DNA from 4 places in the Streptomyces sp. NPDC001093 genome. Region 3 is predicted to be linked to each of the others. Evidence: riboswitches for the same ligand, from Rfam matches in the RefSeq annotation. Region 3 holds a riboswitch; each other region holds the start of a gene.

Region 1 (6,989 bases), on a different contig from region 3:
GTAGCGGACGTTGTGGGCGGTGGTGAAGACACCGGTCGGCACCCGGTCCCGTACGACCACGTCCAGTTCCCGCAACTGCTCGGCCTTGTCGGGGTTGTTGGACAGCAGGTCCAGCTCCCCGATGCCGAGGGCGGCGAGCATCTGCGCGGCGGCCGTGTAGTCGCGGGCGTCCTCCGGCAGGCCGAGCGCGGCGTTCGCCTCGTAGGTGTCGAGGCCCTGGTCCTGGAGGGCGTAGGCGTCGAGCTTGTTGTAGAGGCCGATGCCGCGGCCCTCCTGGCGGAGGTAGAGCAGGACTCCGCCGCGGTCGGCGATGCGCTCGACCGCCTCGCGCAGCTGGGGTCCGCAGTCGCAGCGGGCCGAACCGAAGACGTCGCCGGTCAGGCACTCGGAGTGCAGGCGCACCAGTGGGACGGTGCCGGGGGCGGGGTCGCCGAGGACGACGGCGACATGCTCCTGGCCGTCGGCCAGGCCGTGGAAGGTGACGAGTTCGGCGTCGACGCCGTAGCCGTCGTGGAAGCGCAGCGGTACCCGGACGCGGGCGCGCGGCGTGGCGGCGGGGATGTCGGGCATGCGGGTCCCTCCGGGTGCGGACAGGTGCAGGTGCTTCAGATTTGAAGCAGCGCTTCGCACGGACCCTACCCCATGTTTCAAACTTAAAGCAATCAGGAATCACGAACGGCGGGAATCACGAACAGGACGAACGGCGCCGCCAGGGCACGTCCTCCGTCCCGGACTCGGCGTCGCCGCCCTGCAGCCCGCGCGCGATCCCCGTGCAGATCTCCTCCAGCTGCCGCACCTGCTCCGGAGTGAGCCGGTCGAACAGGGTGGCGCGCACGGTCTCGACATGCCCGGGCGCCGTGCGCTCCAGTGCGGCCATCCCCTCGTCCGTCAGTACGGCGATGCTGCTGCGCTTGTCCCATCGGCAGTCCTCCCGCCGTACCAGCCCGTCCCGCTCAAGGCGGGTCACCGCGTACGTCAGCCTGCTGCGCGTGATCTTCAGCGACTCGGCGAGGTCGGTCATCCGCAGCCGCCGGTCGGGCGCCTCGGACAGGTTGGCCAGCACGGAGTAGAACAGGTGCGGCATGCCGGCGTCCTGCTGGAGCTGTCGGTCGATCGCGTCCTCCAGAAGGTGCGTCGCGGCCATGTACGCGCGCCAGGCGCGCTGCTCCTCGGGGCTGAGCCAGCGGGTCGTCATGCCGCCAGTGTAAGTTTGTTTCAAACTTGAACCAAGACTCGCCTCGCAGGGAGACCGCGCCGATGTCGTACCCGTACGTGCTGCTGTCCGCCGCCGTCTCTCTCGACGGCTACCTGGACGACACCGGCCCCGACCGGCTCCTGCTGTCCAGCCCGGCCGACTTCGACCGGGTCGACGCGGTACGGGCCTCCGTCGACGCCATCCTGATCGGCGCCGGCACGATCCGCGCCGACAACCCGCGACTGCTGGTCAACTCCGCCGAGCGCCGCGCGGCGCGGGTGCGGGCGGGCCGGCCGGAGTACCCGCTGAAGGTGACCGTCACCGCCACCGGCGACCTCGACCCCGATGCCAACTTCTGGCACACCGGCGGCGACAAACTCGTCTACACGACCGACGAGGGCGCCGAGCGGGCCGTCCGCCGCGTCGGCGGCACCGCCGACGTCGTCCCGCTCGGCCCCGGCCTCGACTGGCGGGCCCTGCTGTCCCACCTGCACGACGTGCGCGGGGTCGGACGGCTGATGGTCGAGGGCGGCGGCACGGTCCACACCCAGCTGCTCCAGCTGGGGCTCGCCGACGAGCTCCAGCTGGTCCTCGCGCCGCTGTTCGTCGGCGACCCGGCCGCGCCCCGCCTGTTCGGCCCCGGCGGCTACCAGGCCGGCCGGCTGCGCCTGACCGAGACCCGCCGGATCGAGGACGTTGTTCTCATGCGCTACGAGCCCACGGCCCCCGGCACGGGTGCCGTCGCCACCGCCGCCGACCGTCACTGGCTGCGCACCGCCTGCGAGCTGGCCGCGCTGTGTCCGCCCTCGCGGACCGCGTTCAGTGTGGGGGCGGTGGTGGTCGCGGCCGACGGTACGGAGCTCGCGCGGGGTCACTCGCGCGAGGGAGACGACCCAGTGGTCCATGCGGAGGAGGCCGCCCTCGCCAAGCTCGACCCGGCGGATCCGCGGCTGGCCGGCGCCACGGTGTACAGCAGCCTGGAGCCCTGCGCCCGGCGGGCCTCGCGGCCCGCGCCCTGTGCCGAGCTGATCCTTCGGGCGGGGGTGCGCAGGGTGGTCACGGCCTGGCGGGAGCCGGACACGTTCGTGGACGCGGCCGACGGGAGCGGCGTCCTGGCGAAGGCGGGCGCGGAGGTGGTCGTCCTGCCCGAGCTGGAGGGCCCCGCCAAGGCGCCGAACGGGCATCTGCTGGGGTGAGCCCGCCCCGGCCCGTCCCGTACAGGGGCGGAAAGCACTCAGGGCCGGAATCCCATGGATTCCGGCCCTGAGCCTTCAGTAGCGGGGACAGGATTTGAACCTGCGACCTCTGGGTTATGAGCCCAGCGAGCTACCGAGCTGCTCCACCCCGCGTCGTTGTGTCTCTACTGTACACCACCCGGTGTGCCGCCCGGCGCCACCTGATCGTCTTCACCCACAGTGACCGGACGGACGCCCTCCGCATAACATCTGAGTCACCATCAAAAACGCCGAGACTCCTGAGCGGCGGCCAACTCGCCCCATTTGCCGCACTCCTGGCCGGTAAGTCCCGCTCGGAAAAGGTTAATGATCAAGCCGAACGGCTTGGAAAGTGACTCGCAGGTCTATTAACGTTCGATAACGCAGCGCGGTCGTCCCAGCCGCCACAAGAGGCGGCTCCGTGCGCACGCGCCTAATCCCGCAAGGGAGCCGGGGAACCACCACCTTGGGGTGAATCGCGCGGATACCGGCCGGTATACGCGCGTAGGAGACCTTCCTGCTCCGAACCCGTCAGCTAACCCGGTAGGCGGAGGAAGGAAAGGAGTACGCCCGAGTGGCGTCCAACCGGCCCGCCCCAGAAGCCCCGTTCGTGCCCCCGCAAGCCCAGCCGGAGACCTTCGGCTACGGCGCCTACCGCGCCGAGGAGGGGCCCTGGGAGGAGTGGAACCCCACCGAGGACTCCGTCTCCCCGGTCCGTGGCCGGCACCGCGTCGCCAAGCAGCGCGGCGGCTTCGCGCGCAGCTCCACCGTCCTCGGCGTCGGCGTGATGGCCGCGGTCGGCGCGGGCGGCATGGCCAGCGCCAACACCGGCAAGCCGCCGGTCTCCATATCCCTGCCGGACCTGAACTCCGTCGAGCACATCTTCGGCGGCTCCTCCGACACGCCCCAGGCCACCGCCACCGGCCTCAGCAAGGTCGGTGTGACCACCGACAGCGCCGGCGGCGGCAACGCCGGCGAGGCCCTGCGCAACCGGATCATGGCCCAGGCCGAGCAGCAGCAGAACAAGGCCGACAGCAAGGCCACCGTCGCCGCGATCGCCGCGGCCGACAAGCAGACCGCCGCCGCGGCCGCCAAGGCGGAGCAGGCCGCCGCCGCCGAGGCCGCCGACGCCAAGGCGAAGGCGGAGGCCGACGCCAAGCAGGCCGCCGAGGCCAAGCGGCTGGCCGAGCTGGCCAAGGAGTACACGCTGCCGGTCGTCTCGTACACGATCACCGGAACCTTCGGGCAGCCCGGCGCGATGTGGTCCTCCGGCTACCACACCGGCCTCGACTTCGCCGCCCCCACCGGCACCCTCATCAAGGCCGTCCACAGCGGCACGGTCACCCAGGCCGGCTGGGCGGGCGCCTACGGCTACCGCACCGTCATCACCCTGGACGACGGCACCGAGCTGTGGTTCTGCCACCAGTCCTCGATCAACGTCTCCGTCGGGCAGAAGGTCTCCACCGGCCAGGTCATCGGCCGCGTCGGCGCCACCGGCAACGTCACCGGCCCGCACCTGCACCTGGAGGTCCACCCGAACGGCCAGGCGACCGCCATCGACCCGGCGCCGTGGCTGCGGGACAAGGGCCTCACCCCCTGACGCCTCCGTTCGGGCGATCCTGACGCCGGTGGTGGAATGCGGTCATCCACCGCCGGCGTTGGCACAGAGCATGACCTCTCTGCGCACACTCGGCTCCTCCGACCTCCAGGTCTTCCCGCTCTGCCTCGGCGGCAACGTCTTCGGCTGGACCGCCGACGAGGACACCTCCTTCGCCGTCCTCGACGCCTACACGGCGGTCGGCGGCAACTTCATCGACACCGCCGACTCCTACACGGCGTGGATCGAGGGCCACCGGGGCGGCGAGTCCGAGACGATCATCGGCAAGTGGGTCAAGGCCCGCGGCAACCGCGACCGCGTCGTCATCGCCACCAAGGTCAGCCAGCACCCCGAGTTCCAGGGCCTGTCCGCCGCCAACATCAAGGCCGCCGCCGACGCCTCCCTGCGCCGCCTGGACACCGACTACATCGACCTCTACTACACCCACTTCGACAAGCCCGAGATCCCGGTCGAGGAGATCATCGGCGCGCTGGACGAGCTGGTGAAGGCGGGCAAGGTCCGCCACATCGCCGCCTCCAACATCAGCCCCGAGCGCCTCAAGGCCTCGCTCGAGGTCTCCGACCGCGAGGGTCTGGCCCGCTACGTCGCCCTCCAGCCCCACTACAACCTCGTCTCCCGCGACACCTACGAGGGCCCGCTGCAGGACCTGGCCGCCAAGGAGGGCCTGTCCGCCGTGCCGTACTTCTCCCTCGCCGCAGGCTTCCTGACCGGCAAGTACCGCCCCGGCACCAAGGTCGACAGCGCCCGCGCGGGCCGGGCCCAGGAGTACGCGGAGACCGAGCGCGGCCAGAAGGTCCTCGCGGCCCTGGACGAGATCGCCGGCGCCCACGACGCCCCCGTCGCCACGGTCGCCCTCGCCTGGCTGGCGGCCCAGCCGACGATCACGGCCCCGATCGCCTCGGCCCGCACGCCGGCCCAGCTCCCGGCCCTCCTGGCCGTGGCGGACCTGAAGCTGACGGAGGAGGAGCTGGCGCGGCTGACGGCAGCGTCTGCCTGAGCCCTCCCGCCGGCTTGATTCCTCCGCCGCAACGGCGCTCGGCCACGACGGCGGATTCCGGCGGTGCCATACCCTCCGCCACCCGATCGGTCACGACTGATACGGGTTGTAAGCAGAGTAGGGCGCCGCCGGACTGCCGTACCCCGGCCGATACGCCGTGGGCATCGGCACCGGCGCCGCGTACATCGGCCGAACCGGTGGAGCCATCCGCGCCGCATACTCCAGCGCCGGCCGTGCCGCGTTCCTCCGCTTCCACAGCTCGTCCAGCAGCTCCCGCTCCCGTACGACGAAGTCGGCCCCGGCCTTCCCCTGACGCCCCCGGCGCCGCAGGAACGCGAGCGAGGTGGCGTCCGTCTCGTAGCGCGCCACCTCCCGCGCCACCGGCTTGCCGCCGTGGTGCCGGGCGTAGTCACGGGCCGTCCGCCGGGCCCGCATCGACCCGAGCGCGAACGGCTCGGCCGGCCCCAGCCACCCGGCCAGCACATACGCCGGCAACTCCTCGCGCACGGTGCGCAGTTCCCGCTGCCGCGTCCAGATCGCGAGCCAGGTCAGCAGCCCGAACACGGGCACCATGAATCCGCCGTAGACGGCGAAGAAGCCGAACTCGCCGAAGGTGGAGGAGCCGTTCCAGAAGGCGTGCATGCTCATCGCGAGCAGCAGACCGCAGACCGGCAGCAGCGCCCGCCGGGCGCGCTGCCGCTCGGCGGAGAGCGCGGCGATGCCGAAGCCGAGGCCGGTCATGGTGGTGAACAGGGGGTGCGCGAACGGGGACATCACGATGCGCACGAAGAAGGTGGCGGCGGTGACGGAGGGGATGCCGCGGCCGCCGCTGAGCTGGTCGGCCCCGAAGGCCGTACCCAGGTAGAGGATGTTCTCGGTGAACGCGAACCCGGTGGCGGTGATGCCCGCTATCACCACCCCGTCGACGATCCCGGTGAAGTGACGTCTGCGGAAGAGAAAGACCAGCAGCACGGCCGCGGCCTTGGCGGACTCCTCCACGATGGGCGCGATCACGGTGGCGCCCAGGGTGTTCGCACTGGCCGGATCGGCCGTGGCGGTGGCTATCCATTTCGTCGCGAAGCTGTTGGCGACGATGGCTATCAGCGCCGCCGCGCAGGCCCCCCAGGCGAACGCGAAGAGCAGGTTCCGCCAGGGGCCGGGCTCGACCCGGTCCAGCCACCGGAATGCCGCTATGAGCCACGGCACGGGCAGCACGGCGAGACCGAGCCCGACGAGAAACCCCTCGGTACCGGTCTGTCTGCGCACCAGCGCCAGGATGACGAGCCCGGACAGCGCGAGCAGTGTGATCAGTGCCCCGTACCGCACCCACCTGCGCTGCCACCAGTGCGGATGGCGGAACGGCACGGGGCCGTGGGGACCCGGCGGATACGTCGGAAACGGAGGACTGGTGGCCACGGCATCGACCCTAACGGTGACGGGACGAGGGGCTGGAGCGGATTATCGGTCCTGGTGGGGTACGCGACGAAAGAGCAGATCGTTCACCACGTGTCCCTTGTCCAGTCCCTGCCCCTCGAAACGGGTCAGCGGCCGGAACTCGGGGCGTGCTGCGAAACCGCCGCGCGCCTGCGTGTTCTCGAAGTCGGGGTGCGCGGTGAGCACCTCGAGCATCTGCTCGGCGTACGGCTCCCAGTCGGTCGCGCAGTGCACGAGCGCGCCGGGCTTCAGCCGGGTCGCGGCGAGGGTCAGGAACTCGGGCTGGATGAGCCGCCGCTTGTGGTGCCGCTTCTTGGGCCAGGGGTCCGGGAAGTACACGCGCAGCCCGTCGAGCGCGTCGGGGGCGAGCATCTCCCGGAGCAGGATGATCGCGTCCCCGTTGCCCACACGGACGTTGGACAGCCCGTTGCGGTCGGCGAGAGCCAGCAGATTGCCCTGACCTGGGGTGTGCACGTCGACGGCGAGGATGTTGGTGTCCGGGTCGGCCGCCGCCATCCGCGCGGTGGCCTC
Region 2 (6,989 bases), on a different contig from region 3:
GGACTGGGCGAACATCCCGATGCGGCCGGGCCGGGGCATCTCCGGGGCGAGGGAGGCGTTGAGGCGCACGTCCGGCGCGGTGTTGATGATCCCGAAGGCGTTCGGGCCGATGAGCCGCATGCCGTACGCGCGTGCCTGCTGGACGAGGGCCCGCTGCCGCTCGCGCCCCTCGGGCCCGCTCTCGGCGTACCCGGCGGAGAGCACGACGAGCCCTTGCACCCCGTGTTCCCCGCACTCGGTGACGACGGCGGGCACGTGCTCGGCCGGTACGGCGACCACGGCGAGGTCCACCGGACCGCCGATGTCCCGCACGCGCCGGTGCGCCGGCACGCCGTCGACCTTCTCCAGGTCCTCGGGGAAGGCCTTGTTCACGGCGTGCAGCCGGCCGCCGTAGCCGACGTCCCGGATGTTGCCGAGGACGCTGCGGCCGACGCCGCCGGGGGCGCGGCCGACGCCGACGACCGCGACCGAGCCGGGCATGAGCAGCCGCCGTACCGAGCGGGCCTCGGCGCGCTGCTCCCGCGCGCGCTGCACGGCGAGGGAGCGGTCGGTGGGTTCGAGGTCGAACTCCAGGCGGACGACGCCGTCCTCGAAGCTGCGCTGCTGGGTGTAGCCGGCGTCCGTGAATACCTTGATCATCTTGGTGTTGGCGGGCAGCACCTCGGCGGCGAAGCGACGGATGCCGCGCTCGCGGGCGACCGCCGCGATGTGCTCCAGCAGCGCGGAGGCGACCCCGCGGCCCTGGTGGGCGTCCTGCACCAGGAAGGCGACCTCGGCCTCGTCGGCGGGGGCGGAGGCGGGCATGCCGTCCGCGCCGATGCGGTCGTAGCGTACGGTGGCGATGAACTCGCCGCCGATGGTGGCCGCGAGTCCCACCCGGTCCACAAAGTCGTGGTGCGTGAAGCGGTGGACGTCCTTGGCGGAGAGCCTGGGGTACGGCGCGAAGAAGCGGTAGTACTTCGACTCGTCCGAGACCTGCTCGTAGAAGCTGACCAGGCGGTCGGCGTCATCAACGGTGATGGGCCTGATGCGCGCGGTACCCCCGTCGCGCAGCACCACGTCCGCCTCCCAGTGGGCGGGGTATTGGTGCCGGTCCTGCCGGTCCGCCGAGGTCTGCATGGGCCCCAGAGTACGGCTCGCGTCCGACAACGGCGCGGGGCAGTCTGTGGAGGACGGAAGCCGGAACCGAGGCCGCGGTTCCGGCGCCACGGCGGAGCGGACGAAGGTCCGCTCCGGGCACGCTTCGCGATATGGGAAACTGGTCTAGACAACCCTGAAGACTGAAGGGCAGCAACACATGGCTGAGCGCCGCGTCAACGTCGGCTGGGCCGAGGGCCTCCACGCCCGTCCCGCCTCCATCTTCGTCCGAGCCGCCACGGCCGCAGGCGTCCCGGTGACGATCGCCAAGGCTGACGGCAACCCCGTCAACGCGGCCTCCATGCTGGCTGTCCTGGGCCTGGGCGCCCAGGGCGGCGAGGAGATCGTCCTCGCCTCCGACGCCGAGGGCGCCGACGCCGCCCTGGACCGTCTGGCCAAGCTGGTCTCCGAGGGCCTCGAGGAACTGCCCGAGACGGTCTGAACACCAGCGCACTGATACAGCGGAGCCGCGCCGCCTTTTCGGGCGGCGCGGCTCTGTGTTTCCGGGCTCATTGCGCGCACACCGGAATTGAGGCAGCGGAAATACTTCGCGACCGAATACCTCTTCTTTGTATACGGCGCCCGTGTTAATGCCGAAGGCCCGACATGTTTACGGCATGTTGCGAAGTCCTCACACGCTCGGCGCCCCCGGAAAAACGCAGCCGGTGCGCGGCGGTCGCGCGCTCGGTGTGCAGCGCCGTGACCGCCCGCGCGCGCTCGCCGTCGCCGCGCGCCACCGCGTCGACGATGGCGCCGTGCTCCGCCCAGTACTCCACCGGGCTCGACGGCGCCTCCACCGCGTACATCCAGGAGATCTTGTGCCGCAGCTGGCTGAGCATCGCCGTCAGCGAGGGGCTGCCCGAGGCCTGGGCGAGCGTCTCGTGGAACCAGCCGCCCAGCGAGCGCAGGTCGCCGCTGTTGCCGCTGCGGGCCCGCTCCTGGCCCAGCCTGACGAGGCCACGCAGCACCTTCAGATGGGCCTCGGTGCGCCGCTGCGCGGCCCGGGCGGCCCCGAGCGGCTCCAGCAGCAGGCGCATCTCCAGCAGGTCGGCGGCCTCCTGCTCGGTCGGCTCGGCCACGCACGCGCCCGCGTGCCGGCGGGTCACCACGAAGCCCTCGGCCTCCAGGGTGCGCAGAGCCTCGCGGACGGGGACGCGCGAGACGCCGTAGCGGCGGGCCAGGACTTCCTCGGTCAGCCGGCCGCCGCGCTCGTAGACACCCGCGACGATGTCGTCCCGGATGGCCGTGCACACCGAGTGCGCCGGAATACGCATGACCGACCTCCGCCTTAATCCCCGTGAAACGTCGACGATGGACGCCTGTTCCGTGACTCTATTCCAATGAGCCGGAATTTCCGACGGCGGGCCGGAATCCATGGATATTTTTTGGTCAGCGGATCGGGTGGCGCCCGTGAAAAGACGGCGAAAGCCCCGGCTCGGTGAGCCGGGGCTTCGCATGCAGTGCGACGAGGCGTCAGACGTTCACGCCGTGCTTGCGGAGGTAGGCGACGGGGTCGACGTCCGAGCCGTAGTCGGGGGTCGTACGGGCCTCGAAGTGCAGGTGCGGGCCCGTGGTGTTGCCGGTCGCGCCGGACAGGCCGATCTGCCGGCCCGGGGTGACCTGCTGGCCCACCGAGACGCCGATGGACGACAGATGGCCGTACTGGGTGTACATGCCGTCGGCCATCCTGATCACGATCTGGTTGCCGTACGCGCCGCCCCAGCCGGTGGAGACGACCGTGCCGGAGCCGACCGCGTGGACCGGGGTGCCACTGGCGGCGTGGAAGTCTATGCCCGTGTGGCGGCCGGAGGACCACAGGGAGCTGCTGGCCTGGTAGCCGGTGGAGACGTAGGAGTCGGCTATCGGGGCGACGAAGGCGTTCAGGCGCTCGCGCTCGGCCTCCCGGGCGGCGCGGGCCCTGGCCTCGCGCTCCTCCTTCGCCTTCCTGGCCGCGGCCTCCTCGGCCGCCTTCTGCTCGGCGGCCCGCTGCTGCGCGGTGGCCTGTGCGTCGATGTGCTCGGCGACGTCGTCGCTCACGGCGAGGACGGGCGTGAGGCCGGTCTGCTCCACCGTGTTCTCGGCGGCGAGCGCCGGGGAGGCGGCGAGGGTGCCGATGACACCGGTGGTGGTGAGGGCCGCGACGCCTGCCGCCTGAGCGGTGGTGCGCTTGACCCGGCCGGGCTTGCGGTGCTTCCCGGTGGCGCACATGAACGCCATGGAGTGGCTGGTCCTTTCCTTCCCTCTCGCCTACCGGGTTAGCTGACGGGTTCGGAGCAGGAAGGTCTCCTACGGACTCCCTCGCGCTGGCGCGGGCGCCCGATTCACCCCAGGGACTGCGTGGGTCCCCGGCTCCCCTGGCTCGCGCCGTACGGGGACTCGGCGATGGCTGTCCGGTGCCGCGGGTGCGGCGCACTGCCTACCGACGAACAGCCCGGACGACGCTACGGAAGCCTGCTTCGAACCCCAAACCGATCCGGGCCTTTGTAGCGCATCCCACAGGGCAGACAGGCAACCTCCGTCTCAAATCGGGCATCTGGAGAAGGGAGTGGAACAGCAGGGGCCCTGACGACGAGTCGGTCGTCAGGGCCCCACGCGCGTGTGCCGTCACTCAGCAGCCGTCCCTACGGGGACTACTCGGCCGCCACCACGGTCACTTCACCGATCCCCAGCGCCTCCACCGGTGCCTTGATCTGGGCGGCGTCACCGACGAGGACGGTCACCAGACGGTCCACCGGGAAGGCGTTCACGACGGCCGCCGTGGCCTCCACCGTGCCCGTCGCGGCCAGCTGCTGATACAGCGTCGCCTGGAAGTCGTCGGGCAGGTACTGCTCGACCTGGTCGGCCAGCGTGCTCGCGACGGCGGCCGCGGTCTCGTACTTCAGCGGCGCCACCCCGACGAGGTTCTGCACCGCCACGTCCCGCTCGGCGTCGGTCAGCCCGTCCGCGGCGAGGGTGCGCAGCACCTTCCACAGGTCCTCCAGCGCCGGGCCGGTGTTGGGGGTGTCCACGGAGCCGCTGATGGCGAGCATCGACGCGCCCGTGCCGTCCGGCGCGGACCTGAGGACCTGGCCGAACGCGCGCACACCGTAGGTGTAGCCCTTCTCCTCGCGCAGGACGCGGTCCAGGCGGGAGGTGAGGGTGCCGCCGAGGCAGTAGGTGCCGAGCACCTGGGCGGGCCACACACGGTCGTGCCGGTCGGGGCCGACGCGGCCGATGAGCAACTGCGTCTGCACGGCGCCGGGCCGGTCCACGATGACCACGCGTCCGGTGTCGTCGGCGGTCACCGGCGGCACGGGCCGCGGCTCGCCCGGGGTGCCCGTCCAGGCGCCCAGGGTGTCGAGGAGCAGCGCGTCCAGGTCGACGCCGGTGAGGTCGCCGACGACGACCGCGGTGGCGGTGGCCGGGCGTACGTGCCGGCCGTGGAAGGCGCGTACGGCGGCGGCGTCGATCTTCTCGACCGTCTCCTCGGTGCCCTGGCGCGGGCGCGACATGCGCGCGGCCACCGGGAACAGCTCCTTGGAGAGCTCCTTCGCGGCCCTGCGGGAGGGGTTGGCCAGCTCGTGCGGGATCTCGTCCAGGCGGTTGCGGACCAGCCGCTCCACCTCGCTGTCGGCGAACGCGGGCGCGCGCAGCGCGTCGGCGAGCAGGCCGAGGCCCTTGGCCAGGCGGGAGGCCGGGACCTCCAGGCTGAGCCGGACGCCGGGGTGGTCGGCGTGCGCGTCGAGCGTGGCGCCCGCGCGCTCCAGCTCGGCGGCGAACTCCTCGGCGGAGTGCTTGTCGGTGCCCTCGGAGAAGGCCCGCGCCATGATCGTGGCGACGCCGTCCAGACCGGCCGGCTCGGCGTCCAGGGGCGCGTCGAGCAGCACCTCGACGGCGACGACCTGCTGGCCGGGGCGGTGGCAGCGCAGCACGGTCAGGCCGTTGTCGAGCGCGCTGCGCTCGGGCGCCGGGAACGCCCACGGCTTGGCCTCGCCGGGCTGCGGCTGGGGGTGGAAGTCCATGGTGGCGAGCTGGGTCACTTGGCCGTCTCCTCGTTCTCGTTACCGGCCTCTACGGTGGCTTCCTGCTCCGGGTCCTCGGGGACGTCGGCGTCCGGGGCCTTCTCCGGGGACTTCGGCTCGTAGACCAGAACCGCGCGGTTGTCGGGGCGCAGGCGGGCCTGGGCGACCGCCTGGACCTCCTCGGGGGTCACCTCCAGGACGCGCTTGACGGCGGTGAGGGCGAGCTGCGGGTCACCGAACAGGACGGCGTACCGGCACAGTTCGTCGGCGCGGCCGGCGACCGTGCCGAGCCGGTCCAGCCACTCGCGCTCCAACTGGGCCTGGGCGCGCTCCATTTCCTCGGGCGTGGGGCCCTCCTCGGCGAACCGGGCCAGCTCCTCGTCGATGGCGGTCTCGATGACCGGCACCTCGACGTCACCGGAGGTCTTCACGTCCAGCCAGCCCATGGAGGGCGCGCCGGCGAGCCGCAGCAGGCCGAAGCCGGCCGCGACGGCCGTGCGGTCGCGGCGCACGAGCCGGTTGTAGAGGCGGGAGGACTCGCCGCCGCCGAGGACGGTCAGGGCGAGGTCGGCGGCGTCGCACGCGCGCGTGCCGTCGTGCGGGAGGCGGTAGGCGGCCATCAGGGCGCGCGCCGGGACCTCCTCGACGACGACCTCGCGCTTCTGCTCGCCGATGACCTCCGGCAGGGAGCCGTCGCGGGGGGCGGGCTTGCCGTCGTGGGAGGGGATCGACCCGAAGTACTTCTCGATCCAGGCGAGGGTCTGCCGGGGATCGATGTCGCCGACCACGGAGAGCACCGCGTTGTTCGGCGCGTAGTAGGTGCGGAAGAACTGGCGGGCGTCCTCCAGGGTGGCCGCGTCCAGGTCCGCCATCGAGCCGATCGGCGTGTGGTGGTAGGGGTGGCCCTCCGGGTACGACAGGCCGGTCAGCTTCTCGAAGGCGGTGCCGTAGGGCACGTTGTCGTAGCGCTGACGGCGCTCGTTCTTGACGACGTCCCGCTGGTTCTCCATGGACTCGTCGTCCAGGGCGGCGAGCAGCGAGCCCATGCGGTCGGCCTCCAGCCAGAGGGCGAGCTCCAGCTGGTGGGCGGGCATGGTCTCGAAGTAGTTGGTGCGCTCGAAGCTGGTGGTGCCGTTGAGCGAGCCTCCGGCGCCCTGCACGAGCTCGAAGTGACCGTTGCCCTTGACCTGCGCCGAGCCCTGGAACATCAGGTGCTCGAAAAGGTGAGCCAGGCCGGTACGCCCCTTGACTTCGTGGCGGGAGCCGACGTCGTACCAGAGGCAGACCGCCGCGACCGGGGTCAGGTGGTCCTCGGAGAGCACCACGCGCAGACCGTTGGCCAGGCGGTGCTCGGTCGCTGTCAGGCCCCCGGAGCCTGCCTCGGCTGTGGTCGTGTGACCCATGGGCATGTACATCCCTTCGCGAGCGGAGGCGGTTGTGGAAACCGCGGTTTTCCTGCCGTTCCTGCCACTGTATGCAAACCGTGCGGGACCTCGACGAAGTTCCGGCGGGACGTACGCCCACAGCGGATCCCGCGGCCCTGGCCGGACCCGCCCGGGGATGCTGGGAAACCTCCCGGGACCGGGTCGTGGTACGGGTTGTCAGTGCCGCGGTCCACAATGGTCCGCGTCAGATCAGTCAATCGCTTCAGCAAGGAGCCGGCAGCGATGGCCCGCCGCAGCACGAAGACCCCGCCGCCCGACGATTCGTTCGAGGAGAGGATCCTCGACATCGACGTCGTGGACGAGATGCGTGGCTCCTACCTCGAGTACGCGTACTCGGTCATCTACTCGCGCGCCCTGCCGGACGCCCGTGACGGCCTCAAGCCGGTGCACCGCCGGATCGTGTACC
Region 3 (6,989 bases):
ACGACGACCGTGCCGGAGCGGCCGTGGTAACCGATCGGGAGGTGCTTCCAGTTGGGGGTGAGGGAGTCCTCGGCGTCCGGGCGGAAGATCTGGCCGACGTTGCGGGCGTGGTTCTCCGAGGCGTAGAAGTCGACGTAGTCCGCCACCTCGAAGGGCAGGTGCAGGGTCACCTCGGACAGGGGGTGGAACAGCGGCTCGACGGCCTCGCGGTGTGCGGGGTCCGTGATCCAGGCCGTGATGGCGCGCCGTACCTCCGTCCAGGCCGGGCGGCCGGCGGCCAGCAGTGCGTTGAGGGTGGGCCGCGCGAGCAGCGTGTGGTGCGGCGAGCCGAGGGCGGCCGCCGCGGCGCCCGCGTCGAGGACCTGGTCCCCGAGCCGGACACCGACCCTCCGCTCCGTGCTGCCGGAGGGCGAGAACACGCCATAGGGAAGGTTGTGCGGGCCGAAGGGGTCGCCCTCGGGGACGTCGAAGGGGGGCATGGGGTGCTGCCTCACTCTCATCCGGGCCGTGCATGGCGCTCGTTCCATGTGGTCGCGCCACACGTTACGGCCGTGATGCGTGTCTTGGGCAGAGCCTCCTGCGACACCCGTCACGGTGTCCGAAACGTGTGTGTCGCAGGGCCTTCGAAAGGTTGCCCGCATCCTGGCTAAAGAGTTCGCAATGTCCGAATAGGCCTTGTCGGAGGCGGCAATTCCGGCTTAGCGTCCTTTGGGGACACGGACGGGGTGGGTCCGTTCCGTTGGGGGGACACGTGGGGGGACCCGTGGCCGGAGACACCGTCGGTGTGCCGTTCGAGGCGGACCGGGACGTACCAGGGCTGATCGTCAAGTTCGGCGACTATCCGCTGCACCATGGCGGTGTCGGCGCGATCCGCAGCCTGGGTCGGCTCGGCGTGCCCATGTACGCCATCACCGAGGACGCCTACACGCCCGCGGCCTCCTCCCGCTATCTGAAGAAGGCCTTCGTGTGGCCGACGACCGGCGCGGAGGACGCGGGCCGCCTGGTCGAGGGCCTGCTGCGCATCGGCCGCCGCATCGGCCGCCCCGCCGTCCTCGTCCCGACCGACGAGGAGGCCGCCGTACTGATCGCCGAGCACCAGGACGAGCTGGCCGGTTCCTTTCTCTTCCCGCGCGTCGACCCCGCGCTGCCGCGTCGGCTCGCCAGCAAGCAGGGCTTGCACGAACTGTGCCTGGAACACGGCATCGCGACCCCCGCGTCGGCGTTCCCGGAGTCGTACGAGGACATCGTCGCCTTCGCGGACTCGGCCCGCTTTCCGGTGGTGGCCAAGAACCGGGAGGCGTTCGTCCGGCGCAAACAGCCCGCCGTCAACGGCACCACGCGGATCGCCACCCGTGAGGGCCTGCTCACCCTCGCGCGTGACTGGGGCGAACGGCCGGGGGTGATCCTCCAGGAGTACCTGCCGCGCGAGGAGGCCGAGGACTGGATCGTGCACGCCTGCTTCGACCAGGACGCAAGCCCGCTCGCGCTGTTCACCGGTGTCAAGGTCCGCTCGTGGCCGCCGCACGCCGGCATGACGGCGAACGCGTACGTCGTCGACAACCCGGAACTCACCGACCTCGCCGCGCGTTTCATCAAACAGATCGGCTACAGCGGCATCATCGACCTCGACCTGCGCTTCGACCGGCGCGACGGACAGTACAAGCTCCTCGACTTCAACCCGCGCACGGGCGCCCAGTTCCGGCTGTTCGAGAACGAGTCGGGCGTGGACGTCGTACGCGCCATGCACCTGAACCTGACCGGCCGCCCCGTTCCGGAGGGGGAACAGCGCGCCGGCCACCGCTACATCGTGGAGAACATCGACCTCCCCGCCCTCCTCGCCTACCGCCGCAGCGGCTATACGACGCCGCACGCGCCGGCGAAGGCGAGCGGGACGGAGCTGGCCTGGCTCGCGGGTGACGACCCGCTGCCGTTCCTCACGATGCTCGCCCGCTTCGTGCGCCCGGGCGCGAAGCACCTCTATCAGCTGTGGCGGACCAATCGCCGCGGCAGCGGCACCTCCACGAAGTAGGCAAAGCCACACAAAGAGTGGCGCACCATGTCCTGGGGAGGGACTTCGTGACTCGACCGGTTGCAGTCATCGGGGCCGGGCCGTTCGGCCTGTCCACCGCCGCCCATCTGCGGGCGCGCGGCATCCCCGTCCGCGTCTTCGGCGACCCCATGGTCAGCTGGAGCGACCACATGCCCGAGGGCATGCTCCTGAAGTCCACGCCCGCCGCCTCGAACTTCGACTGCCCGCAGCCCGGCCACACCCTCGCCGACTACTGCGACGCGGCCGGGATCAGGCGCCTGGTGGCCGACGAGGACATCATCCCGGTGGATACGTTCATCGCCTACGGTGAGTGGTTCCAGCAGAAGCTGGTCCCCGACCTGGAGCGGGTGCGGGTCGTCTCCGTGGACCGCGACAAGAGCGGCTGCTTCGAGCTGAAGCTGGACTCGGGGGAGATGTTCACCGCGCGCGCGGTCGTCGTCGCCACCGGTCTGGCGGGCCTCGCGCACCTGCCCGCGGAGCTCGCGGGAGCCGCGGCCGACGGGCCGGCGGCCACCGGCCCGGTCTCGCACAGCTCCCAGCATCACGATTTGCGCCGTTTCGCCGGCAAGGAGCTCATCGTGGTCGGCTCCGGCCAGTCCGCGCTGGAGACGGCGGCGCTCGCCGCCGAGGCGGGGGCACGCGTGCGTGTCGTCGCGCGCGGCCGCGGCCGGGTCGCCTTCGGCGCGCCGCCCTGGGAGCAGCCGAAGCTGCGCCCCGAGTCCCCGTTCGGCCGCGCCTGGTCGCTCTGGGCGTTCAGTTACTACCCGCACCCCTACCGCTATCTGCCCGAGGCCACCCGCCACTTCCTGGTCCGCCGCGTGCTCGGACCGCTCGGCGCCTGGTGGCTGCGCGAGCGCTTCGAGAGCGCGGTGCAGGTGCAGGACGTGGCGCGAGTGGTGAGCACCGAGGCACCGGACGGCAGCCCCGTCCTCACCGTCCGCACCCACGGCGGGCACATCGAGCGGCTCACCGCCGACCACGTCATCGCCGCTACCGGCTACCGTGTCGACGTCGCGGCGATGGACTTCCTCGGCCATGAGCTGCGCACCCGGCTCGCGGTGAGCCGCGGCACACCGAAGCTCGGCCCCGGCTTCGTCTCGTCCGTTCCCGGCCTGTACTTCACCGGCCTGCCGGCGGCATCGTCGTACGGCCCGGTGATGCGCTTCGTCTGCGGCACGGAGTTCGCCTCCCCACGCCTGGCGAAACACGTGGCGTCGGCCCACGGCTGAGGCCGCCGGCCGCGCCTGAGCCCCCCGTCAACAATCATCAACGAGGAGCCGGTCGGCACTACTTGGGGTGGACCAGTACGTAAGTGCGCAGGACGACAAGGTGAGTCGGCGGGGCCCGGTATCCGTATTCTCTGATCATGGCAGCCACCCCCGCATACGCACTGATCGCCACCGACCTGGACGGAACGCTGCTGCGCGGCGACGACACCGTCTCCGACCGGTCGCTCGCCGCGCTCGCGCGGGTGGCGCGGGCCGGCGCCCGGCACCTGGTGGTGACGGGCCGCCCGGCCCCGCGGGTACGGCCGCTGCTGGCACGCCTCGGCTGTACGGGGCTCGCGGTGTGCGGGCAGGGCGCACAGGTCTACGACGCCGGGACCGGCCGCCTGCTGTGGTCGGTCCGGCTGGACCGGGAGCTGGCCGAGACCGCGCTCGGCAAGATCGAGGCCGAGGTGGGGCAGGTGTACGCGGCCGTCGACCAGGACGGGGTCGAGGGGCTCACGCTCATCGAGCCCGGCTACCGGATGCCGCACCCGACCCTGCCCGCGGTCCGGGTCGGCCGGCGCGACGACCTGTGGTGCGCGCCGATCAGCAAGGTGCTGCTGCGCCACGCCGGACTGTCCGACGACGAGTTGGCGGCCATCGCACGCGCGGTGGTGGGCTCGCTGGCCACGGTCACCATGTCCGGGCCGGGGACCGTGGAGCTCCAGCCGTCCGGGGTGACCAAGGCGACCGGTCTCGCGCTGGCCGCCGAGCGGCTCGGGATCGCGGCGGAGGAGGCGCTGGCGTTCGGCGACATGCCCAACGACATCCCGATGTTCGACTGGGCCGGACACGGAGTCGCCATGGCCAACGCGCACCCCGAACTCAAGGCGGCGGCCGACGAGATCACCCTGTCGAACGAGCAGGACGGCATCGCGGTCGTCCTCGAAAGACTGTTCCCGACCGACTGACCGGCACATCAGTACAGGACCGTGCCCAGCGCCCCGGCCCGCCCTGTACATGACCGTCCTCGGTGCACGGGTGTCCCAGGTGCACGGCCGTCCCCGGAAGAGTGACGGCCGCCCGGCGCGTGCCCCTCCGTCAGGTGTGGGCACACGCCGGGCGGCCGATTCCGCGCCGGTCGGCGGGACCGTCAGTACGCGCTGAACACGTTGTCGATCGACCCGTACCGGGCGGCGGCGTAGTTGCAGGCCGCGGTGATGTTGGCGACCGGGTCGTAGGGGTCGAAGGAGGTGCCGGCCACGTGGTACGCGTTGAAGGTCGGGTCGATCACCTGGAGCAGACCCTTGGACGGGATGCCCGCGGCGGCGTTGGAGTCCCAGAGGTTGATGGCGCGCGGGTTGCCGGAGGACTCCCGCATGACGTTGCGGTAAATGCCGTTGTAGGTGCCCGGGATGCCCTTCTGGGCCATGATCGCGAGGGACTCGCGGATCCAGCCGTCGAGGTTGTTGGGGTACCCGGCGACGGTGGTGGCGGCGGTCTTGGTGGTCGTGCCGGTGGCCGCGGAGGCGCTGGTGGCGCCGACGAGCGACACAGCGAGGACGGCGGCACCGGTGCCGGCGACGGCGAAGGCACGGGCGAGGCGGGTGGTGCGGGTGCGGCGGGGCTGAGCGGCAGCGGGCATGAAGGAAGTCCTCTCCGGCGCCTGCGAGGTGAGCTGTCGGGTTCGGGCGGGGAGGTGCCCGGCCTTGCCTTCGTGCGAAGACAGGGCTTCACCCCTAGCCGTTCCGGTGCGGCGTGTGCCGTCCGGTCCGGCGGACTTACCTGGGTCCCCCGCTCCTGCCGTACGAATGAGTTCGTCGATGGGTTACGCGGGCGGCGGCAGGATTCGGCGTCCGCCCGACGGCCGGAACGTATGCGAGAGCACATGTCGGGAACAAGTACTCGATTCACACAACGCACCATTTGACCTTGGTCTGTGCCGTTTGGGGTACTTGATCCTTTGCGTTTGCCAACCCTCAACTCGCCGACAGGGGAAGGGGAGAGGAGGCCTGACGGCTCCACGGCGCCGAAGGTCGTGCGTGACTCAACTCACGAAATAACAAAGTATTTCAAATCAGACATAGGGGATTTGGGTGGGTCGGGCGGGTGGTGGTGGAACCCGCGACGCGGCGCCTGTCGTTGTCCGGGGCGTAGGTATTACTCCGCTCGCCTCCTCGGCTCGCGACAAACCGTGCCTGTTCCTGTTAAGTCGATGAATGTCCGCTCATATCACTTGATCAAAAACATACTGGTCGTGATCCGATACCGCCCAGCCTGGACCGGTGGGCGCTATCGGTGATCGAAACAGGACCGGATACGCTGACTTGAGTGATGGCAGCGACCTATCGACAAACCGTGTAATCGCCAGCAGACACCAGCAGACAGGAGACCCCTCGTGACCGTCGTCGGGCCGTTCGGGCTGAGCGTGCGGGACCAGGCTCTGGAAGCCGATGTCCAGGCCGGATTGGCGGCTGTCGAGGAAGGCTTGCTCGAGGCCACCAAGAGTGAGGTCCCGTTCATCACGGAGGCCGCGCAGCACCTCGTACGAGCCGGCGGGAAGCGGTTCCGGCCGCTGCTCGTGATGCTCGCGGCCCAGTTCGGCGACCCCTACGCGCCGGGCATCGTGCCGTCGGCCGTCGTCGTGGAGCTGACCCATCTGGCCACGCTGTACCACGACGACGTCATGGACGAGGCGGCCGTGCGGCGCGGCGTGGCCAGCGCCAACACCCGCTGGGGCAACTCCGTCGCGGTCCTCACCGGCGACTTCCTCTTCGCCCGCGCCTCCCAGATCCTCGCCGACCTGGGCCCCGAGGCGGTCCGGGTGCAGGCCCTCGCCTTCGAGCGGCTGGTCACGGGCCAGATCCTGGAGACCGCCGGCCCCTCCGACGGCCGCGACCCGGTCGAGCACTACCTGGACGTGCTCGGAGGCAAGACGGGCTCGCTGGTGGCGGTCTCCTGCCGGTTCGGCGCGATGATGTCCGGCGCCGACGAGACCGTCGTGGACGTGCTCACCCAGTACGGCGAGCGGCTCGGGGTCGCCTTCCAGCTCGCCGACGACGTCCTGGACATCGCCTCCGACTCCCACGAGTCCGGCAAGACCCCGGGCACCGACCTGCGCGAGGGCATCCCGACCCTGCCCGTGCTCCGGCTGCGCGAACGCGCCGCCCGCCTCGGTCTGCCCGAGGACATCGCGCTGTGCGACCTGCTCGACTCCGACCTCAGCGACGACGCCCGGCACGCCGAGGCGCTGGCCGCGCTGCGCGCCCACCCCGCGCTGGAGCAGGCCCGCCGCGACACCGTCCGGTACGCGGAGGAGGCCCGCGCCGCGCTGGCGCCGCTGCGGGAGTGCGACGCCAAGGCCGCGCTGCTGGAGCTGTGCGACGCGGTGGTGCACCGCGCCGGCTGACCCGGCCGCCCGCCACGCCACGCCTCTGGTTGTACGACCGGCACGCCTCCGGCTGTGCGCCGCGCCGCGTGTCGGCCGTACGTCACGGCCCGCCGCCTGCGCCGTCTGCCGCACCGCGCTTCCGGCCGTACTCCACGGCCCGCCCCGCCGCCCGCCGCGCCGCGATTCCGGCCGTGCGGATCCGGCGCGCTTCGGCCGTGCGTCGCGCGCCTTCGGCCGTGCGACCGGCCCGGATCCGTCCATCCGTACGGCCCTGCGCCATCGGTACGACCGTCCGGCCCGTGCATCCGTACGCCCCCTGCGCGCCCGTAAAGCCCCGTCC
Region 4 (6,989 bases), on a different contig from region 3:
CAGTGGAACTCCGGTGGCCAGGCCGTGCCGGCGGCGGCCGAGCAGGCTGGCGAACCGTTCGTCCAGCAGACCACCGCCGTCTTCGACCAGGTCGGCGACCCGCAGGCGACCGCGGCCTTCGCGCAGGTGCCGTACCAGCAGGGCCCGTACGAGGACGAGGCGGCGTACGAGGCCACCGCGTTCGGCGAACCCCACACCGGGGACGACGAGTCGAACGAGTCGGAGGCCGCGGACGAACCGTCCGCCGGGCCCGGCCTGCTGGACGACCAGGAAGAGAGCGTGCCGACGACCCGCGCCGGCGCACGCAGCGCCGCGCGCTCCCGCCGTCGTACGACCCCCAAGCGCTCCGCGCTGCTCACCGTCGCCGTGCCCTCGGCCTGTGTGGTGGGCGTCGCCGGCATCGCCGCAGCCTCGGTCGGCGCGTTGAGCGGCAACGGCCAGGACACCTCCGTCTCCGCCTCGGACGCGCACACGGTCAAGGCCTCGGCCGCCAACAGCAAGCTGGACACCCAGCTCAACACCCTGTCCGCCGGCGCTCACGACTTCGCCGACCGGGCGAGCCGGACACAGGAACGGCTCGACCTCAAGAACCAGCAGGAGCTGGAGAAGAAGAAGGCCGCCGCAGCGGCCGCGCTCAAGGAGCGGCTGCGCCCCAAGTTCGTGCTGCCGGTCTTGCAGAAGGGGCTCAGCGCCTACTTCGGGCAGGCCGGGGTGAACTGGATGTCCGTGCACACGGGCATCGACTTCCCCGTCTCGTACGGCACCACGGTGATGGCCGCGACCGACGGCGTCGTCTCCACCAAGTGGAACAGCGCCTACGGCAACATGATGATCGTGACGGCGAAGGACGGCACCGAGACCTGGTACTGCCATCTGTCCAGCTACCGCGTTCCCGCCGGGACGTCCGTCAAGGCCGGCCAGCCGATCGCCTACTCCGGCAACTCCGGCAACTCCACCGGCCCGCACCTGCACTTCGAGGTACGGCCCGCGGGCGGGGCGGCCATAGACCCGCTGCCGTGGCTGCGCAGCCACGGGCTCGACCCGACGTAGAACCCGGGGGCCTGAGCCCCCGGGGCCCCTACAGCTTCTCCACCGGCGCGTACCGCAGCAGCAGCCGCTTCGGCTTGGTGTCGCCGAAGTCGATCGTGGCCTCCGCGTTCGCGCCCGTGCCCTTCACACCGACGACCGTGCCGAGCCCGAACTGGTCGTGGGTGACCCGGTCCCCGACGGCCAGCGCGACCACCGGCTTCTCCGTGGTCCGCCGGGTGGCGAACCCGGACGCGCCCGACGCCGAGGAGCGCGAGCGGCTCGAGGACAGCGAGGCCGCGATCCCGGAGGCCGGGCCGGAGGACACCGGCGCCGTCGCTCCCGTCCGCTTCCAGTCCACATGGGTGGCCGGGATCTCCTCCAGGAAGCGGGAGGGCGGGTTGTACGACGGCTGGCCCCAGGCGCTGCGCATCGTCGACCGCGTGAGGTAGAGCCGCTCCCGCGCGCGTGTGATGCCGACGTACGCCAGGCGCCGCTCCTCCTCCAGCTCCTTGGTCTGGCCGAGGGCGCGCATGTGCGGGAAGACGCCGTCCTCCATGCCGGTCAGGAAGACGACGGGGAACTCCAGGCCCTTGGCGGTGTGCAGGGTCATCAGGGTGATGACGCCGGAGCCTTCCTCGTCCTCGTCGGGGATCTGGTCGGAGTCGGCGACCAGCGCCACCTGCTCCAGGAAGTCGGCCAGCGAAGTGGCCTCGCCTTCGCCGCGCTCCTGCTCGAACTCCCGGGCCACGGCCGCGAGTTCCTGGAGGTTCTCGATGCGAGTCTCGTCCTGCGGGTCGGTGGAGGCCTGCAACTCGGCCAGATAGCCGGTGCGTTCGAGCACCGCCTCCAGGACGGTCGCGGGGCCCGCGCCGGACTCGACGATCGTACGCAGATCCTCCATCAGCGTGTTGAACCGCTTGACGGCGTTGGTGGAGCGCGCGGCCATGCCGTACGCCTCGTCCACGCGCTTGAGCGCCTGCGGGAAGCTGACCTTCTCGCGCTGGGCGAGGGCGTCGATCATCGCCTCGGCGCGCTCGCCGATGCCGCGCTTGGGCACGTTGAGGATGCGGCGCAGCGGCACCGAGTCCTCGGGGTTGGCGAGGACGCGCAGGTAGGCCAGGACGTCCCGGACCTCCTTGCGCTCGTAGAAGCGGACACCGCCGACGACCTTGTAGGGCAGGCCGACACGGATGAAGACCTCTTCGAAGACACGGGACTGGGCGTTGGTGCGGTAGAAGACGGCGACGTCACCCGCCTTGGCCTCGCCCGCGTCGACCAGGCGGTCTATCTCGTCGGAGACGAACTGGGCCTCGTCGTGCTCGGTGTCGGCGACGTAGCCGGTGATCCGCGCGCCCTGCCCGGCGTTGGTCCACAGGTTCTTCGGGCGGCGGGACTCGTTGCGCTCGATGACCGCGTTGGCGGCGGACAGGATGGTCTGCGTGGAGCGGTAGTTCTGCTCCAGCAGGATCGTCGTCGCGTTCGGGTAGTCCTCCTCGAACTGCAGGATGTTGCGGATCGTCGCGCCCCGGAAGGCGTAGATCGACTGGTCCGCGTCACCGACGACGCACAGTTCGGCGGGCGGGAGGTCGTACCCGCCGGGCGGGGTGTCGCCCTCCTCGGCGGAGCGCTCCCCCGTGCCGACGAGTTCCCGCACCAGCGCGTACTGGGCGTGGTTGGTGTCCTGGTACTCGTCGACGAGGACGTGCCGGAAACGGCGGCGGTAGTGCTCGGCGACGTCGGGGAAGGCGCGCAGGAGGTTGACCGTCGTCATGATCAGGTCGTCGAAGTCGAGCGCGTTGGCCTCGCGCAGGCGCGACTGGTAGAGCGCGTAGGCCTGGGCGAGGGTCTTCTCGAAGCCGTCGGTGGCCTGGGCGGCGAAGTCCTCCTCGTCGATCAGCTCGTTCTTCAGGTTGCTGATCTTGGCGCTGAACGACTTCGGCGGGAAGCGCTTGGGGTCGAGGTCCAGGTCGCGGCAGACCAGGGCCATCAGGCGCTTGCTGTCGGCGGCGTCGTAGATCGAGAACGACGACGTGAAGCCGAGCTTCTTCGACTCGCGGCGCAGGATGCGCACGCACGCGCTGTGGAAGGTCATCACCCACATCGCGTTCGCGCGCGGGCCGACGAGCTGCTCGACACGCTCCTTCATCTCGCCCGCGGCCTTGTTGGTGAAGGTGATCGCGAGGATCTGGCCCGGGTGCACGTGCCGCTCGGCGAGCAGATGGGCGATGCGGTGGGTGAGCACGCGGGTCTTGCCCGAGCCGGCGCCGGCCACGATGAGCAGCGGGGAACCGGCGTGCACGACCGCGGCCCGCTGGTTGTCGTTCAGCCCTTCCAGCAGCGCCGCCGAGTCGATCGCGGGGCGCGGGGCGCCGTCGCGGTAGTACGCGTCCCGCTCCGGCGGCGCGTCGAACTTCCCGCCGAACAGATCGTCCGGAAGCGGCTCCGGAGCGTGATCGTCGTCGGGCGGCGGCGGGGGCTCCTCCTCGTGCCCGCGAGGGGCCTGGAGGTCCGCCAGGAAGCTGTCGTCAAAGAGGCTGCTCATCGCTCTCCGAGTCTAGGGCGCCCCACCGACAACCGGTCGCAGTCCCCGGAACATGGCCGGTTCCGGAAGAGAGTTGATCGTGACCGCGGAATGAGCCTCCGCCTGCTCACACAACGGAACCACCCGATGACACAGGAGCGAAACCTGCCCCAGGTCACGAAAATGTATCGGACATATCACGCACCAACCTTCACAGGAGTCACACGAGTTGGCTAGCGTGCGTGCGGGCCGTACGACCCCTACCGGCGAACCTCGCCGGGCCGCACGGCCTCCGCCGAGTCCGGTGTGCCCCGCAGGGCGCCCGGAGCCGGGGACCCACCGACCTCTGGGGTGAATCGGCCGGCTCCCACCCGGGACGCCGCCGTAGGGCAACCCTTCCGAACCACCGCCCGAACCCGACAGCTAACCCGGTAGGCGGCCCATTGGAAGGAGTCGCCTCCCTTGGCGTCGCACCGCAAGACGCGCCCCGGCGGATCCATCGGATCGGGCCTTCGCACCCCCGCCCTCGCCACCGCCGCCCTCACCTCCATGGCCGTGCTCTCGCAGACCGCAGAGGCCGCCCCGAGTACCGATCGCACCAAGCCGAGCCTGGAGGAGGTCGAGAAGAAGGTCGACGACCTCTACCGCCAGGCGGAGTCGGCGACCGAGAAGTACGACGCGGCCAAGGAGCGGTCCGTCAGACAGCGGGGCCGCGTCGACGCCCTGCGCGACGACGTCGCCCGGCGCACGGCACGCCTCAACAAGGCCCGCGAGGAACTGGGCTCCTTCGCCGCGGCGCAGTACCGCACCGGTGCCGCCGCTCCCGGCACGGCCACCTTCCTGCTGGCCAACGACCCGCAGGACTACTTCGACCAGACCCAGCTGATGAACCGGCTGACCTCGCGGGAGAAGAGCGCGGTCGACGACTACATCGGCGAGCAGGCCGCGACCATGAAGCAGCGGCGGGAGGCCGCGCAGAGCCTGCAGACGCTGACCGACTCACAGCACGACCTGCAGACCGCCAAGGCCACCGTCCAGAAGAAGCTGGCCTCGGCGCGCGAGCTGCTGTCGCAGCTGTCGGCCCAGGAGAAGGCGCGCCTGGCCGCCATCGAGCGGGAGAAGCAGCAGGAGGCGGCGCGCAAGGCGGCCGAGCTGGCGAAGCAGCAGGCGGCTCAGCAGCAGGCCGCCTCGTCGTCACCGTCGTCCTCCTCGTCGTCATCGCCCACGGGGTCCGGATCCGGATCCGGTTCGACGGGCTCCGGCTCGACCGGGTCCACGACGACCGGCTCGTACGACACGAAGGCCGAGAAGGCGCTCGCCTTCGCCCGCGCGCAGATCGGCAAGCCGTATGTGTGGGGCGCCATCGGGCCGGACTCCTACGACTGCTCGGGCCTCACCCAGGCCGCCTGGAGAGCCGCCGGCGTCACGCTTCCGCGCACCACGTACGACCAGGTCAACGCGGGCACCACGGTCTCGCTCGCCGACGCGCGGCCGGGCGATCTGGTCTTCTTCTACGACGACATCAGCCACGTCGGCATCTACATAGGCAACGGCATGATGATCCACGCCCCGAAGCCGGGCGCGTACGTCCGTGAGGAGTCGATCTACTACGGCGGCGAGTCGATCATCCACAGCGTGGTCCGACCGGGCTGACCGCCACCCGGACCACCGGCGCGGCCCAGCCCCTCCCGCTCCACGCGCGCGTGCCACCGCAGTGCACGTGCACGCGCGCGTGCCGGAGTCGTGGTCTCCCGTGCCCGGGGCCGCCGGATCCACACGCCCACGCACGCCCTGCCGACGCCCTGAGCCTCGCCACCCGGACCGCTGATTCCCGCACGCGCGTGCCGGTCTTTCCTGCGCCGATGCCCGGGTGCAGTCTTCGCTGCCGCGTTCCCTGCCGCCGGACATGCGTGGCCCTTCTGCCTCCGGACACGCTCGGCCTCGCCCGCCCCCACGCCCGCGCGCGGCCTCCCCTGTCTCCCCCGCCCGCGCGGGGCTCCCCTGCCTCCCCACGCCCGCGCGGGCCTCCCCTGCCACCACGCACACGTGCGACCTCCCTGCCGCCACGCGCGCGTACCGGCGTTTTCGCTCTTCACGCGCGCGTGCCCTTACGGGCAGGGACGCCGCGGCTGCCTGGCATCGGGCGCATGCCCGGCATCTCAGGTCTGCGCGCTTGGTGGGCGGAGCGGTCCCCCGCGGCCGGGGCCGCCGTGATGCCGACCGGCGTGGTGTCGGTGGGGCTGCGCATGACCGGCGCCGAATCGGTCTCACGGGTGGTGCTGGCGATGGCGGGCGTCGCCTGGGCCGCGCTGGCCGCAGCATTCGTCCTGCGGCTGGTCGGCGAGCGCGAGCGCTGGGTGACCGAGGCGGAGAGCCTGGGCGCGCTGACCTCCGTGGCCGCGACCACGGTGCTCGGCACCCGGGTCTCGGCGCTGGGCCGGCAGACCCTGGCCGAGGCACTGCTGGCGCTCGCGGCGCTGCTCTGGCCGGTGCTGCTGGTCATGGTCGTACGGCGCTGGAGGCCGCGCATGCCGGGCGCAGTGTTTCTGTGCTGTGTGGCCACAGAGGGGCTCGCCGTACTGGGCGCCACGCTCGCCGCGGCCGAGCGCACGGCGTGGCTCGCGCACACCGCCCTGGTGCTGTTCTGGCTGGGCCTGGTGCTCTACGGCCTGGCGCTGGCCCGCTTCGACATACGGCAGGTGCTGGAGGGCGCGGGCGACCAGTGGATCGCGGGCGGTGCGCTCGCTATCTCGGCGCTGGCCGGGGCGAACCTGCTCATCGCCGGGGACGCGGGCATGTACCTGTGGAACGACGACGACCGCGGTGCGCTGCGCACTGTGACGACGGCACTGCTCGTGCTGGATCTGGTCTGGTACGTCGTACGGCCCCGGCCCGGCTACGACGTGCTGCGGTGGGCGACGGTGTTCCCGATCGGGATGACGGCGGTGGCGGCGCTGCCCGTCGGCACCGCCCTCGGCGTCCCGTGGCTCGACCGGCCGGGACGGGTGCTGCTGTGGGCTGCGGTGGCGGCGTGGCTCGCGGTCGCCGCCGGTGCGGTGCGCGCGGCCCGCGCCGGCGGCGGGGACGGCTGACCGTCAGGTCCACAGGACGGCGATGAAGATGTTCGTCATGGTCAGCGCGCCGACCACTCCGAACAGGCTTTTGTCGATCTTCTCCTCGTCGCGCTTGACGTAGACCAGCCCGAGGATCACGATCAGCAGCGCCAGCTTGACGCCGATCTTGAAGGTGTTGACATGGTGGTCGTCGGCCTGGTTGAGACCGACCAGGGCCACGCCGGTGACCAGCATCGTCAGCGCGCCGTGCAGCATCCCGGGCACGAACCGGGCCGTGCCCTGGCCCATCGCCTTCATCTGGGTGAGGAAACCGCCGAGCAGCGCGGCGATGCCGATGATGTGCAGGCCGACGAAGAGATGGATGA

What was found. A riboswitch is a leader RNA that binds a small molecule or an ion and turns the genes downstream of it on or off. The one in region 3 is predicted to bind cyclic di-AMP.
Region 1: another riboswitch for cyclic di-AMP. It lies ahead of ABT288_RS00040 (M23 family metallopeptidase); the one in region 3 lies ahead of ABT288_RS36765 (transglycosylase SLT domain-containing protein).
Region 2: another riboswitch for cyclic di-AMP. It lies ahead of ABT288_RS16275 (M23 family metallopeptidase); the one in region 3 lies ahead of ABT288_RS36765 (transglycosylase SLT domain-containing protein).
Region 4: another riboswitch for cyclic di-AMP. It lies ahead of ABT288_RS38325 (C40 family peptidase); the one in region 3 lies ahead of ABT288_RS36765 (transglycosylase SLT domain-containing protein).

The regions. Positions count from the first base shown of each region.
Region 1 is NZ_JBEPBF010000001.1:4,501-11,489, reverse strand. Features, by position in the region: gene ABT288_RS00060 (GTP cyclohydrolase II) at 1-570, opposite strand, end outside; gene ABT288_RS00055 (MarR family winged helix-turn-helix transcriptional regulator) at 686-1,195, opposite strand; gene ABT288_RS00050 (dihydrofolate reductase family protein) at 1,258-2,391, shown strand; tRNA gene ABT288_RS00045 (tRNA-Met) at 2,471-2,544, opposite strand; cyclic di-AMP (ydaO/yuaA leader) riboswitch at 2,830-2,974, shown strand; gene ABT288_RS00040 (M23 family metallopeptidase) at 2,984-4,009, shown strand; gene ABT288_RS00035 (aldo/keto reductase) at 4,080-5,024, shown strand; gene ABT288_RS00030 (PrsW family intramembrane metalloprotease) at 5,115-6,440, opposite strand; gene trmB (tRNA (guanosine(46)-N7)-methyltransferase TrmB) at 6,483-6,989, opposite strand, start outside.
Region 2 is NZ_JBEPBF010000027.1:24,624-31,612, reverse strand. Features, by position in the region: gene ABT288_RS16290 (bifunctional acetate--CoA ligase family protein/GNAT family N-acetyltransferase) at 1-1,119, opposite strand, end outside; gene ABT288_RS16285 (HPr family phosphocarrier protein) at 1,298-1,579, shown strand; gene ABT288_RS16280 (GntR family transcriptional regulator) at 1,725-2,411, opposite strand; gene ABT288_RS16275 (M23 family metallopeptidase) at 2,611-3,354, opposite strand; cyclic di-AMP (ydaO/yuaA leader) riboswitch at 3,367-3,529, opposite strand; gene ABT288_RS16270 (M16 family metallopeptidase) at 3,768-5,156, opposite strand; gene ABT288_RS16265 (M16 family metallopeptidase) at 5,153-6,547, opposite strand; gene ABT288_RS16260 (DNA gyrase/topoisomerase IV subunit A) at 6,806-6,989, shown strand, end outside.
Region 3 is NZ_JBEPBF010000107.1:19,920-26,908, forward strand. Features, by position in the region: gene fahA (fumarylacetoacetase) at 1-479, opposite strand, end outside; gene ABT288_RS36750 (carboxylate--amine ligase) at 785-2,029, shown strand; gene ABT288_RS36755 (FAD-dependent oxidoreductase) at 2,077-3,279, shown strand; gene ABT288_RS36760 (HAD family hydrolase) at 3,417-4,229, shown strand; gene ABT288_RS36765 (transglycosylase SLT domain-containing protein) at 4,412-4,903, opposite strand; cyclic di-AMP (ydaO/yuaA leader) riboswitch at 4,909-5,091, opposite strand; gene ABT288_RS36770 (polyprenyl synthetase family protein) at 5,657-6,667, shown strand.
Region 4 is NZ_JBEPBF010000116.1:21,645-28,633, reverse strand. Features, by position in the region: gene ABT288_RS38335 (M23 family metallopeptidase) at 1-1,050, shown strand, start outside; gene pcrA (DNA helicase PcrA) at 1,079-3,571, opposite strand; cyclic di-AMP (ydaO/yuaA leader) riboswitch at 3,834-4,005, shown strand; gene ABT288_RS38325 (C40 family peptidase) at 4,013-5,203, shown strand; gene ABT288_RS38320 (tellurite resistance/C4-dicarboxylate transporter family protein) at 5,698-6,642, shown strand; gene ABT288_RS38315 (hypothetical protein) at 6,646-6,989, opposite strand, start outside.